DNA from 3 places in the Mesorhizobium sp. M7A.F.Ca.MR.362.00.0.0 genome. Region 3 is predicted to be linked to each of the others. Evidence: riboswitches for the same ligand, from Rfam matches in the RefSeq annotation. Region 3 holds a riboswitch; each other region holds the start of a gene.
The links. Region 3 has a riboswitch for thiamine pyrophosphate ahead of EOC06_RS27650 (YkoF family thiamine/hydroxymethylpyrimidine-binding protein). Riboswitches for the same ligand answer to the same signal wherever they lie in the genome.
Positions count from the first base shown of each region.

Region 1 (3,269 bases), on a different contig from region 3:
CGCACATCGAACAAAAATGTGCCAGCTTGTGCGCCTCCTTGGGCAAGGTCTGGTCGTGGAAGGACCGTGCGGTTTCGGGGTCGAGCGACAGGTTGAACTGGTCCTCCCAGCGGAACTCGAAGCGCGCGCGCGAAAGGGCATCATCCCTGGTTTTCGCTGCCGGATGGCCCTTCGCCAGATCGGCTGCATGGGCGGCTATCTTGTAGGTGATCACGCCAATCTTGACGTCGTTGCGGTCGGGAAGGCCGAGATGCTCTTTCGGCGTGACGTAGCAAAGCATTGCGGTGCCGAACCAGCCTATCATGGCGGCACCTATCCCTGAGGTGATGTGGTCATAGCCCGGCGCGATGTCGGTCGTCAGCGGCCCCAACGTGTAGAACGGCGCCTCACCGCACACTGCGAGCTGCTTGTCCATGTTCTGCTTGATCTTGTGCATGGGGACATGGCCCGGGCCTTCGATCATCACCTGGCAGTCCTTTGCCCAGGCAATCTTGGTGAGTTCTCCAAGTGTTTCCAGTTCGGCGAATTGCGCCGCGTCGTTCGCATCGGCGATTGAACCGGGACGAAGGCCGTCGCCGAGCGAGAAGGAGACGTCATAGGCTCTGGCGATGTCGCAGATCTCCTCGAAATGCTCGTAGAGGAAGCTCTCCCGGTGATGGTGCAGGCACCATTTGGCCATGATCGAGCCGCCGCGCGAGACGATGCCCGTGACCCGGTCGACGGTCAGCGGGATGTAGTGCAGCCGCACGCCGGCGTGGATGGTGAAATAGTCGACGCCTTGCTCGGCCTGCTCGATCAGCGTGTCGCGGTAGACCTCCCAGTTCAGATCCTCGGCGATGCCGTTGACCTTTTCCAGCGCCTGATAGAGCGGCACCGTACCGATCGGCACCGGCGCATTGCGCACGATCCAGTCGCGGATGTTGTGGATGTTGCGGCCGGTCGACAGGTCCATCACCGTGTCCGCGCCCCAGCGGATAGCCCAGACCATTTTTTCGACCTCTTCGGCCATCGACGATGTGACAGCCGAGTTACCGATGTTGGCGTTGATCTTGACCAGAAAATTGCGACCGATGATCATCGGCTCGCTCTCGGGATGATTGATGTTGGCGGGAATGATTGCGCGCCCGCGCGCCACCTCGTCGCGCACGAATTCGGGTGTGACGAAATCTGGGATCGCCGCGCCGAAGGCTTCGCCGTCGCGTTGCAGCTTGCCGCGCATCACCTCGCGGCCGAGATTCTCGCGGATGGCTACGAACTCCATTTCTGGCGTGATGATGCCGGCGCGCGCATAGGCAAGTTGGGTCACCGCCTTGCCCTGCTTGGCCTTGAGCGGCCGATTGCGTATCGGAAATTCCGGTGTCAGGCGCTCGCCGGTGGCGAATCCATTGTCTTCCGGCCGGACGTGGCGGCCGTCATAGGCTTCGACATCGCCACGCGCCGTGACCCATTCGTGGCGAAGCCGGGCAAGGCCTTTTTCGATGCTGGTTTCGACTGATGGATCGGTGTAGGGGCCGGACGGATCGTAGACGGTGACGGGCGGTTCGCCGGCCGTCGGATGGACGGAAATCTCGCGCATCGGCACCCTGATCTGCGGGTAGAGGACGCCGGGCTTGTGGATTTTCCGCGAGGCGGGCAGTGGTCCCGTCGATACGGCGGGGGTGAGGGCATTCATCGTGAGGCTCCTTTGCTCATGCATTGGAGACCCAGTTCTGTGCCGGAAGGATGAAAAGACGCTTCTGTAGACCTGCTGCAACAGGACCTCGGGCGTAAACTCCCGCAAAGCGCTTGCACCGTCCCTACGCCAGTATGAACTGGATCAGGTTCAACGGGTCACTGCGCCGCGAAAGCCAGCAGTATCTCAGCCCCTTGCCGGGACTCCCCTGGTGAATGCCTTAGGTTGAACGGGCTGACGCTATCTTGTCAAGCGCATTCGGGCGCCTTCGGCCGGTGGCGACGACCGGCGGCCAGCCGGGCGGAGAGCTCGCGCATGCATCGGGGACAAGTCACGCCCCGTAGACCGGGGCTGAATGGCCAAAGCCTCATTCGCTTCGTGAAGGATGGAGAAACTGTATTGGCCATGTGCGCGTATCGACCAAGTAGCTCAGGCGGTCACGGATGTGGTTATTCTGGTCGAAGGTGACGAACGGCCTTGGGGGTCACCTCCTTTAGGATTCAGAGGTTGGAAGACGGCTTCTCGCGATCACGGCCATCAGGAAATACCTGTCTTCGGCTCAACCTCGACATGGCGTCCGATCGACCGCAGATATACAGCTATCTCGTTCATGAGATGATCGCGTTCGCCGTAGATTTCAGCAATCCTACGCAGCTGTGGCTCGACGGCCCTCCGTTGCGCTGGCGTGAAATCAGCATCGCCAAAGACGTATCCCAAGTTGCCAATCGCGCAAATTTTGCAGCCGGCGTCCACAACTGCTTGTACGAATGCCGGAATGTCTTTTTCTTGCATGGTCTTCATGTCGAACCTCTCGTGAATGGCGTGCTTGCGCCCCAATCTGCCTTTTCAGCGTGTCCTCTGGGCGGCGCAAGCCCTGAGCGTGACTGTGCACGGGCAACCTCGACTATCCCATCTGCCACGCTCTTTAGAATCGGTGGGGTCTGGTGATCGCAGGCTGGGCCACTCAAAAGCCTGCAAGAAGAAAGTCATGGCGACCATTGCTCAAGATCGCAAGGGTGCGTGCAAGACCTTCCGTTGGCAGTCATGCACGCTCGCTCAGAGATAGTCCGGCCGCGGAAATTCTCCCTTATTCGTAAGAAAGCTCATTGAGCAACTGGGCATTGAGCAACTGGGTCTCACGTCACGGGTCTCGTGTGCTTCACAGCCGAAAAATAGCCGCCGTGGCAATTCTCGAAAAGTGCAGGCTACCTCGTTAAGGACACTGCGGATGATCGTTCGCGCTTGGCAAAAGCGAACGGATTAGTCTATGGCTCTCGGCAGGGGGGCGAGTTATGCGGCGGGTGCGAATCCTTCAAGTAGGCGATATTCACTATCCGGACTGGCATCCTTCCTCTAGCAACATCGATGCCAAGGATAGCAAGTTCGCTCCGAAAATAACGCAGAAGCTACGCGCGTCTTCGCTGCGTGCCGTCTTGACGAAACTTCGGCGGCTGACGACTTCGAAGCCCTTGGATTCGATCGCCTTCATGGGGGATTTCACGAGCCGTGGCGACAAGACCTTCATTGCTTCGGCATTCCAGCATTTCACGTTGCTCTGCCGCGCACAGGGACGCAGTTCAAAGGCGCTTCCGTTGAT
Region 1 is NZ_RZTF01000023.1:4,429-7,697, reverse strand. It holds gene thiC (phosphomethylpyrimidine synthase ThiC) at 1-1,672, opposite strand, end outside; TPP riboswitch at 1,776-1,892, opposite strand; gene EOC06_RS05540 (hypothetical protein) at 2,210-2,473, opposite strand; gene EOC06_RS05535 (metallophosphoesterase) at 2,965-3,269, shown strand, end outside.
Region 1: another riboswitch for thiamine pyrophosphate. It lies ahead of thiC (phosphomethylpyrimidine synthase ThiC); the one in region 3 lies ahead of EOC06_RS27650 (YkoF family thiamine/hydroxymethylpyrimidine-binding protein).

Region 2 (3,269 bases), on a different contig from region 3:
CTCCATCAGATAGCTGGCGCGGTAGGGATCGTCGGCAGGGCCAAGCCCGGCCTCGACATAGGCGCGGACAGTGGCAAAGCCCTCCATGTCGGGCATCTGCGGCAAATAGCGGACAGTTGCCGAAGGCTGGCGGAACACCTCGCCGTCCTGCGGCTCGATCAGGCCAGCGGCGATCTTCAGCAGGGTCGACTTGCCCGACCCGTTGCGGCCGACCAGTGCGATCTTGTCGCCGGCCGAAGCCGTCAAGGCGGCGCCGTCGAGCAGCGGCGTGCCGCCGAAGGTCAGTTTTATCCCGTCGAGGTTGAGAAGAGGCGGGGCCATGTCAGCTTTCAGGTAAGGGATAGGGATGAGCGAGCAGCATCGCGCGGCCATGGCCGAGCGCGATTTCGAGGCGGCCCTTGATCTCGTTGGAAATGGTCAGCGACGAACCGAAGGCCACCTTGACGTGGTTCAGCGGCCATTTGGCGCCGGTGACGGTCAACCCGGCAAGCTCGGAAAAGCCGAGCACCGAAAACAGCGTGCCATCGGCATAGTCGAAGCCGGCCGTTCCGCGCAGCAGGGGAATGCCTTCCTGGGCGCCGCTGGTCAGGAGCACATCGGTCCCTGCTTCGGCCAGGCGCAAGGCAAGCGCCAGATGCAGGAAAGCGTGGTCGGCTCGCTTGCCGCCGAAAGCACCTGCTAGCACCAGGCGGGTCGCGCCGCGCTCGAGTGCGGCGGCGATGGCAAGTTCGCCATCGGTCTGGTCCTTTTCCGCCGGGAAGGTCCGGCGCGGCACGGAAGCGAGATCGTCCGGCAGGTTCGCCGGCACGGAATCGAAATCACCCACCCACAGCTCCGGCACGAGGCCCAGCAACTGCGCATGGCCTATGCCGGCGTCGGCGGCGATGACGCGGGAGCCTTCGACCTGACGGTCGAGCCGTGGCGTGCGGATGAGATCGCCGCCAAGCAGGATGGTGAATGTGCTCATATCGTGTGGCCCTTACCAGCCCGGCACGGGAAACGGAAGGCGGCAAACTCCCACTTGCGTGGCGGATCGGCCCGGCCTATGTGTCGAAACGCTCTAACGGGGTGCCGGACGCGATCTTCGCGGACCGGCTGAGAGGCAGTCTCGCCAACCCGCTGAACCTGATCCGGTTTGTACCGGCGGAGGGATTAGACGTTTCGGACAGTCCGACGCCTCAATTCCTTTCAATTCGAACGAAGGAGGCGCCGATGCGCACGCTTTTATACGCTCTTGTTTCAGCAACGGTCGTGGCCTTGTCCGGACCGGCCTTGGCCAAGGACAAGCTCACCGTCTACACCTATGAGAGTTTTACCGCCGACTGGGGCCCGGGTCCCGTGGTGAAGAAGGCGTTCGAGGCCGAATGCGGCTGCGATGTCGAGTTCGTCTCGGTCGCCGACGGCGTCGCGCTGCTCAACCGCGTCAGATTGGAAGGCGCATCGACCAAGGCCGATATCGTGCTTGGCCTCGACACCAATCTCACCGCCGATGCCAAGGCGTCAGGCCTGTTCGCGCCGCATGGCACGGTGGCCGACGTCAATGTACCGGGCGGCTGGAGCGACGACACTTTTGTCCCCTTTGATTACGGCTATTTCGCTGTCGTCTACGACACCGAGAAGCTGAAGAACCCGCCGAAAAGCCTGAAAGAGCTGGTCGAAGGCAGTGCCGACGACAAGATCGTCATCCAGGATCCACGCACCTCGACGCCGGGCCTCGGCCTGCTTCTGTGGGTCAAGTCGGTTTATGGCGACAAGGCGCCGGAGGCCTGGGCCAAGCTCAAGCCGAAGGTGCTGACCGTGACGCCGGGCTGGAGCGAGGCCTATGGGCTGTTCACCAAGGGCGAGGCGCCGATGGTGCTGTCCTACACGACGTCGCCGGCCTATCACATGATCGCCGAGAACACCGGGCGCTACCAGGCCGCCTCCTTCGAGGAGGGCGAGTATCTGCAGATCGAGGTGGCGGGTATCACCACGACGGGAGCCAAGAATCCGCTGGCGGCCAAGTTTATGGCCTTCATGACCGGGCCTAAATTCCAGGATGCCATTCCCGAGACCAACTGGATGTTCCCGGCCGGCAAGACCGACAAGCCGCTCAATCCGGCCTTTGATAAACTGGTCAAGCCGACCAAGACCTTGCTGTTCAGCCCGCAAGAGGTCGCTGCCAATCGCAAGGCCTGGGTCGATGAATGGCTTGCGGTGATGAGCAAGTAGGGCGCGAGCCGCGTCGCATGTTTGCGCCAAGCCGCCCCCCTCTGGCCTGCCGGCCATCTCCCCCTCAGGGGGGGATATCGGCAGCTTTATCGCCTCTCTTAGTCCTGCCACTCTTGAGAATAGCGAAGGCGGCTGAGTGCGCAATCTCCCCCCTTGAGGGGGAGATGTCCGGTAGGACAGAGGGGGGTGGGCTCGGCCTTCGCCAGATATTCCCCTCGATCAATACCCGTCGCAGGGTTGGATAGCGCGAGATGCGTACGCGCCATCCAGCCGATCCCCGCGTCAGCGCCGGCATTGTCGCGCTTGCCGCGATCGCGCTGCTGATCGGCGGCGCGTTTGCCGGCCTGCTTTTCGAGGGCGCCCATGATTTCTCGGGCGCCTGGGCAGCCTTCGATCCCTATCTGCTTCGCGTCATTCGCTTCACGCTCTGGCAAGCGGCGCTCTCGACGCTGCTTTCGGCCATCCCGGCGCTGTTCGTGGCGCGGGCTCTGTCGCGACATCCACGTTTCTTCGGCCGCGCCTTCATCCTGCAGATCTTCGCCGTGCCGTTGGCGCTGCCGGCTATTGTCGCAGCGCTCGGCATTCTGGCGCTTTATGGCCGTGCCGGCTATTTCGCCGGCGTGCTTGCCCTGATCGGCGGCGGAAGCTGGCCGTGTATCTATGGCCTGTCCGGCATCCTCGTCGCCCATGTCTTCTTCAACCTGCCGCTGGCGACGCGGCTGTTCCTCGAGGCGCTGCAGACCATACCGGCCGACCAATGGCGGTTGGCGAGCCAACTCGGCATGGCGGCGCGGCCGGCGTTCCGGCTGATCGAATGGCCAACGCTGCGCGCCGCACTGCCCGGCGTCGCCGGGCTTGTGTTCATGCTCTGCATCACATCCTTCACGATCGTGCTGACGCTCGGCGGCGGGCCGGCCGCGACGACGCTGGAGGTCGGCATCTACCAGGCGCTGCGCTTTGATTTCGATCCCGCGCGGGCCGTTACACTGACGCTGTTGCAGATTGCCCTGACCTTTATCGTTGTGCTGGCCCTGACGCGCCTGGGCGCCAATGTGGTC
Region 2 is NZ_RZTF01000366.1:349-3,617, reverse strand. It holds gene EOC06_RS30080 (ABC-F family ATP-binding cassette domain-containing protein) at 1-321, opposite strand, end outside; gene EOC06_RS30075 (thiamine diphosphokinase) at 323-967, opposite strand; TPP riboswitch at 1,055-1,169, shown strand; gene thiB (thiamine ABC transporter substrate binding subunit) at 1,213-2,211, shown strand; partial or broken gene EOC06_RS30060 (ABC transporter permease subunit) at 2,463-3,269, shown strand, end outside.
Region 2: another riboswitch for thiamine pyrophosphate. It lies ahead of thiB (thiamine ABC transporter substrate binding subunit); the one in region 3 lies ahead of EOC06_RS27650 (YkoF family thiamine/hydroxymethylpyrimidine-binding protein).

Region 3 (3,269 bases):
GGCAATTTCCGACGAAGGCTTCAACGCAAGCTGCTGCTCAGGCGGTTTGTCGGTAACACGCCTGTCAAGTTGATCGAATTTGGCCGCCCTTACGATTGGAATGCGCTTGGTCGCCAATTGTCTGACCTCCGCGCCGATGTGCTGGTCTGCTACACTTTGCCTGTCTTGATCCCTCAAGAGGTTCTTGGCCATTTTTCCAAAGGCGGGGTCAACCTCCACCCGGCGCTGCTCCCCGACTATCGAGGGCCACATCCGACCCAGCGCTTGGCCGTGGACGGCCGGTGTGCGGCTCATGGCGGCGTCACGCTCCACAAGATGTCCGCCGGTTTTGACGAGGGTGACATTCTCGGGCAGGTGCCGTTTTCCGAAGCTGACTGGACCTCGAGAGAAGCCTTGGCCGACAGCACGGCAACCGCTATGCGGATTCTGGTGAGCGAGGCGGTGCCGGCCTACTGCCGGGGGCTGTTGTCAGGAATGCCGCAGCCGAAAGGCGACTTCGTCTGGGCACGGCTTCAGCCCAGCCACCTGATAATCTCGCCGGCCATGTCGGTCGAGCATGTTGTACGGCTATGGCATGTGCTCGGCCTTCTGCCAGGCATCTATCTTGAAATCGGAACGCGCAAAGTCAGACTGGGATTCCAGATCAGAAGGCTGGGGCCTTGCACAGGAAAGGCTCCGGTCAGGCGGTGGGGAACAGTGGAATTCGATCTCGCCAACGGTCGGGTCCTGTATTTTACCTACGGTAGAGTGCTCAAACGGCTGCTCAATTCAAAACACCTGTTTTTGCGCCCGCCCGCCGGAAAACCCGCTCCACAAATCCGGCTGTTCGGCAAAACGAGTGCTGCGGACCAGAGAAACGGATGAAGCCGCTGGGCGATGCCCAGCGGCTTCATCTGTGTGCGGTTACTTGCCACAATTATTATCGTTTACCGTTGGCGCCGTCGCGTTACCATCGGCGTCCGTCTGTGCGCCTTGCGGGTTGGTCGGGCAATTCTGATCCGCGTTCGAATTCATGTCCCCTACCGTGCCAGTCGTGCTGTTGGTCGTGCCCGGGTCGACAGTGTCCGGCTCGACCGTATTCGGTGAAGCCGGCGTGTTCGGCTCAACCGTCACCGATTTGCCGCTGCCGCTTCCATTTGCGTTGTTGCTGCCGGCGCTTTGCGCCATGGCTGACGTGGCCAGACCAATGGTGAGAACGGAAGCTGCGAGGATTTTCATGAACATGGTTTGTCTCCATTTCTGTGAAGTCGTCGCTTGTTTTCTACGAAAGTGATCGCGTTGCGACTGTGGGGACAACCGGTCGCGGCGGCGAAGGTTCCCGACAAAATTCCGCTCAGGCGCACCGTGACTGGCGCAATGCTTTTGGCGCAGTGCTCTAAAAAAACGGCTTTCCCTTGAACTCGAATGATGCTTTAAGGCGCACATCCACAGGGGTGCTCCGTACGGTCGGGGCTGAGACGGGGGCGGCAAGCCCACAGACCCTAGAAGCTGATCTGGGTAATACCAGCGGAGCGAGGCGGGCGATGTTTTCAGGCGCACAGATTTCCCTATACCCCATGACCGACGAATTCGTCGGTGTCATTCTTGGCGCGCTCGGTGCGCTCGATCCCTGGCGCGACAAGCTCAGGATCGAGACCGACGACATCTCGACCTTGCTGGTCGGGCCGCCCGAAGTGCTGTTTCCCGCCATGCGCGACCTCTTCGTGGCGGCGGCACGCAGCGGCAAACATTGCGTGTTGTCGGCCGCCATCTCGCGCGGGTGCCCTGGCGAGCCGGATGACCCGATCTGCCGCTCCGATGCACTTGGCGGGCCTGTCGGGCCACTCGGCCCGCGCAAGGATGCGGCCATCGCGGCGGTGCGCAATGCTGCTGCCACCGGCCAGTCGGCGGCGGCGCAGTTCTCGCTCTATGTGATGGGCACCGACGACCACATGGACGAGATCTACGGCTGCATCGATTTTCTCAAGCAGTCCGGCGTCTATGAGCGTTCCAAGCATTTCTGCACGAAACTGCGCGGTGATGCCGGTGCGATCTTTTCGGCGCTGGACGAGGCCTTCTGCCGCTTCGGACCAGGCGCCGGCCACGTAACCCTCGACGTCACGGTCTCGGCCAACAGCCCGTCGGCTGTCTGAGCCAGCCGCGCTTTCGCGCTGCCGTCAAAGGTTGTCTCCCGTGGCCACATCATCAGTCGCTTCGCGCCCGATCGCGAGCCTTCTTGTCAAGGCAATGCCGGCCATGATCTCGGTCGGTTTGCTCCTGCTGGCGTGGGAGCTTTATGCCACCTATTCCGGCATCAGGCCGACGACACTGCCGGCGCCGTCGCGCGTTTTCGAGCAAGCGCTGCTCAATCGCCAGGCGCTGGCCGACAACGCCATTCCGACCATCGGCGCCACGCTGCTCGGCTTCTCCTGTTCGCTCAGCGCTGCCTTCGTGCTGTCGATGCTGGTCGACTTCTTCCAGCCGCTGCGGCGTGCGCTGTTTCCTGTCTTAATCGTCAGCCAGACCTTGCCGCTGGTGGCGATCGCGCCGCTGGTGGTGCTCTGGTTCGGCTTCGGGCTGGCGCCCAAGATCATGCTGGTGGCGCTGGTTACCTTCTTTCCGATGCTGGTTGCATTAGTCGAGGGTTATGAGTCGACCGAGGCCGAGATCGGGCAAATGCTGCGCGCCATGGGAGCAGGGCGCTGGCGCATCTTCATGCTGGCACGGCTGCCTTCGGCGCTGCCCTATTTCTTCGCTGGTTTGAGGATCTCCATCACCTACGCCGTGGTCGGCGCGATCTTCGCCGAATATGCGGGGGCCGCGAAGGGGCTGGGCATCTACATGCTCAACGCCAAGAACAATTTCCGTCCTGACCTGGTTCTTGCCGCCGTCGGAGTGAGCGCTGCCCTGACCCTTGTCCTGTTCGGGTTGACTGTACTGCTGCAGCGCCTTGCGATGCCCTGGGAGCGGGCCGGCAAGGAAACCGCCGGGAAGGGGGCCTAGCGATGAGCCGGCTCGAACTGCGGCATGTGCGCAAGGCGTTCGGTGGGCTCGACGTGCTGGCCGATATTTCGCTTAGCGTCGGCGCTGGTGAATTCGTCTCGATCCTTGGACCCTCGGGCGCCGGCAAATCGACACTCTTCCAGCTCCTGACCGGCGCCGAGCATGGCGAGGGCGAGATGTTGTTCGACGGCGCGCCGCTCGACGACCACGGCAGGCATTTCGCCTTCATGCCGCAGCGTGACGCGCTGATGCCGTGGCGGCGCATCCTCGAAAACGCGACGCTCGGG
Region 3 is NZ_RZTF01000305.1:3,107-6,375, reverse strand. It holds gene EOC06_RS27660 (formyltransferase family protein) at 1-864, shown strand, start outside; gene EOC06_RS27655 (hypothetical protein) at 904-1,224, opposite strand; TPP riboswitch at 1,420-1,533, shown strand; gene EOC06_RS27650 (YkoF family thiamine/hydroxymethylpyrimidine-binding protein) at 1,524-2,132, shown strand; gene EOC06_RS27645 (ABC transporter permease) at 2,236-2,982, shown strand; gene EOC06_RS27640 (ABC transporter ATP-binding protein) at 2,985-3,269, shown strand, end outside.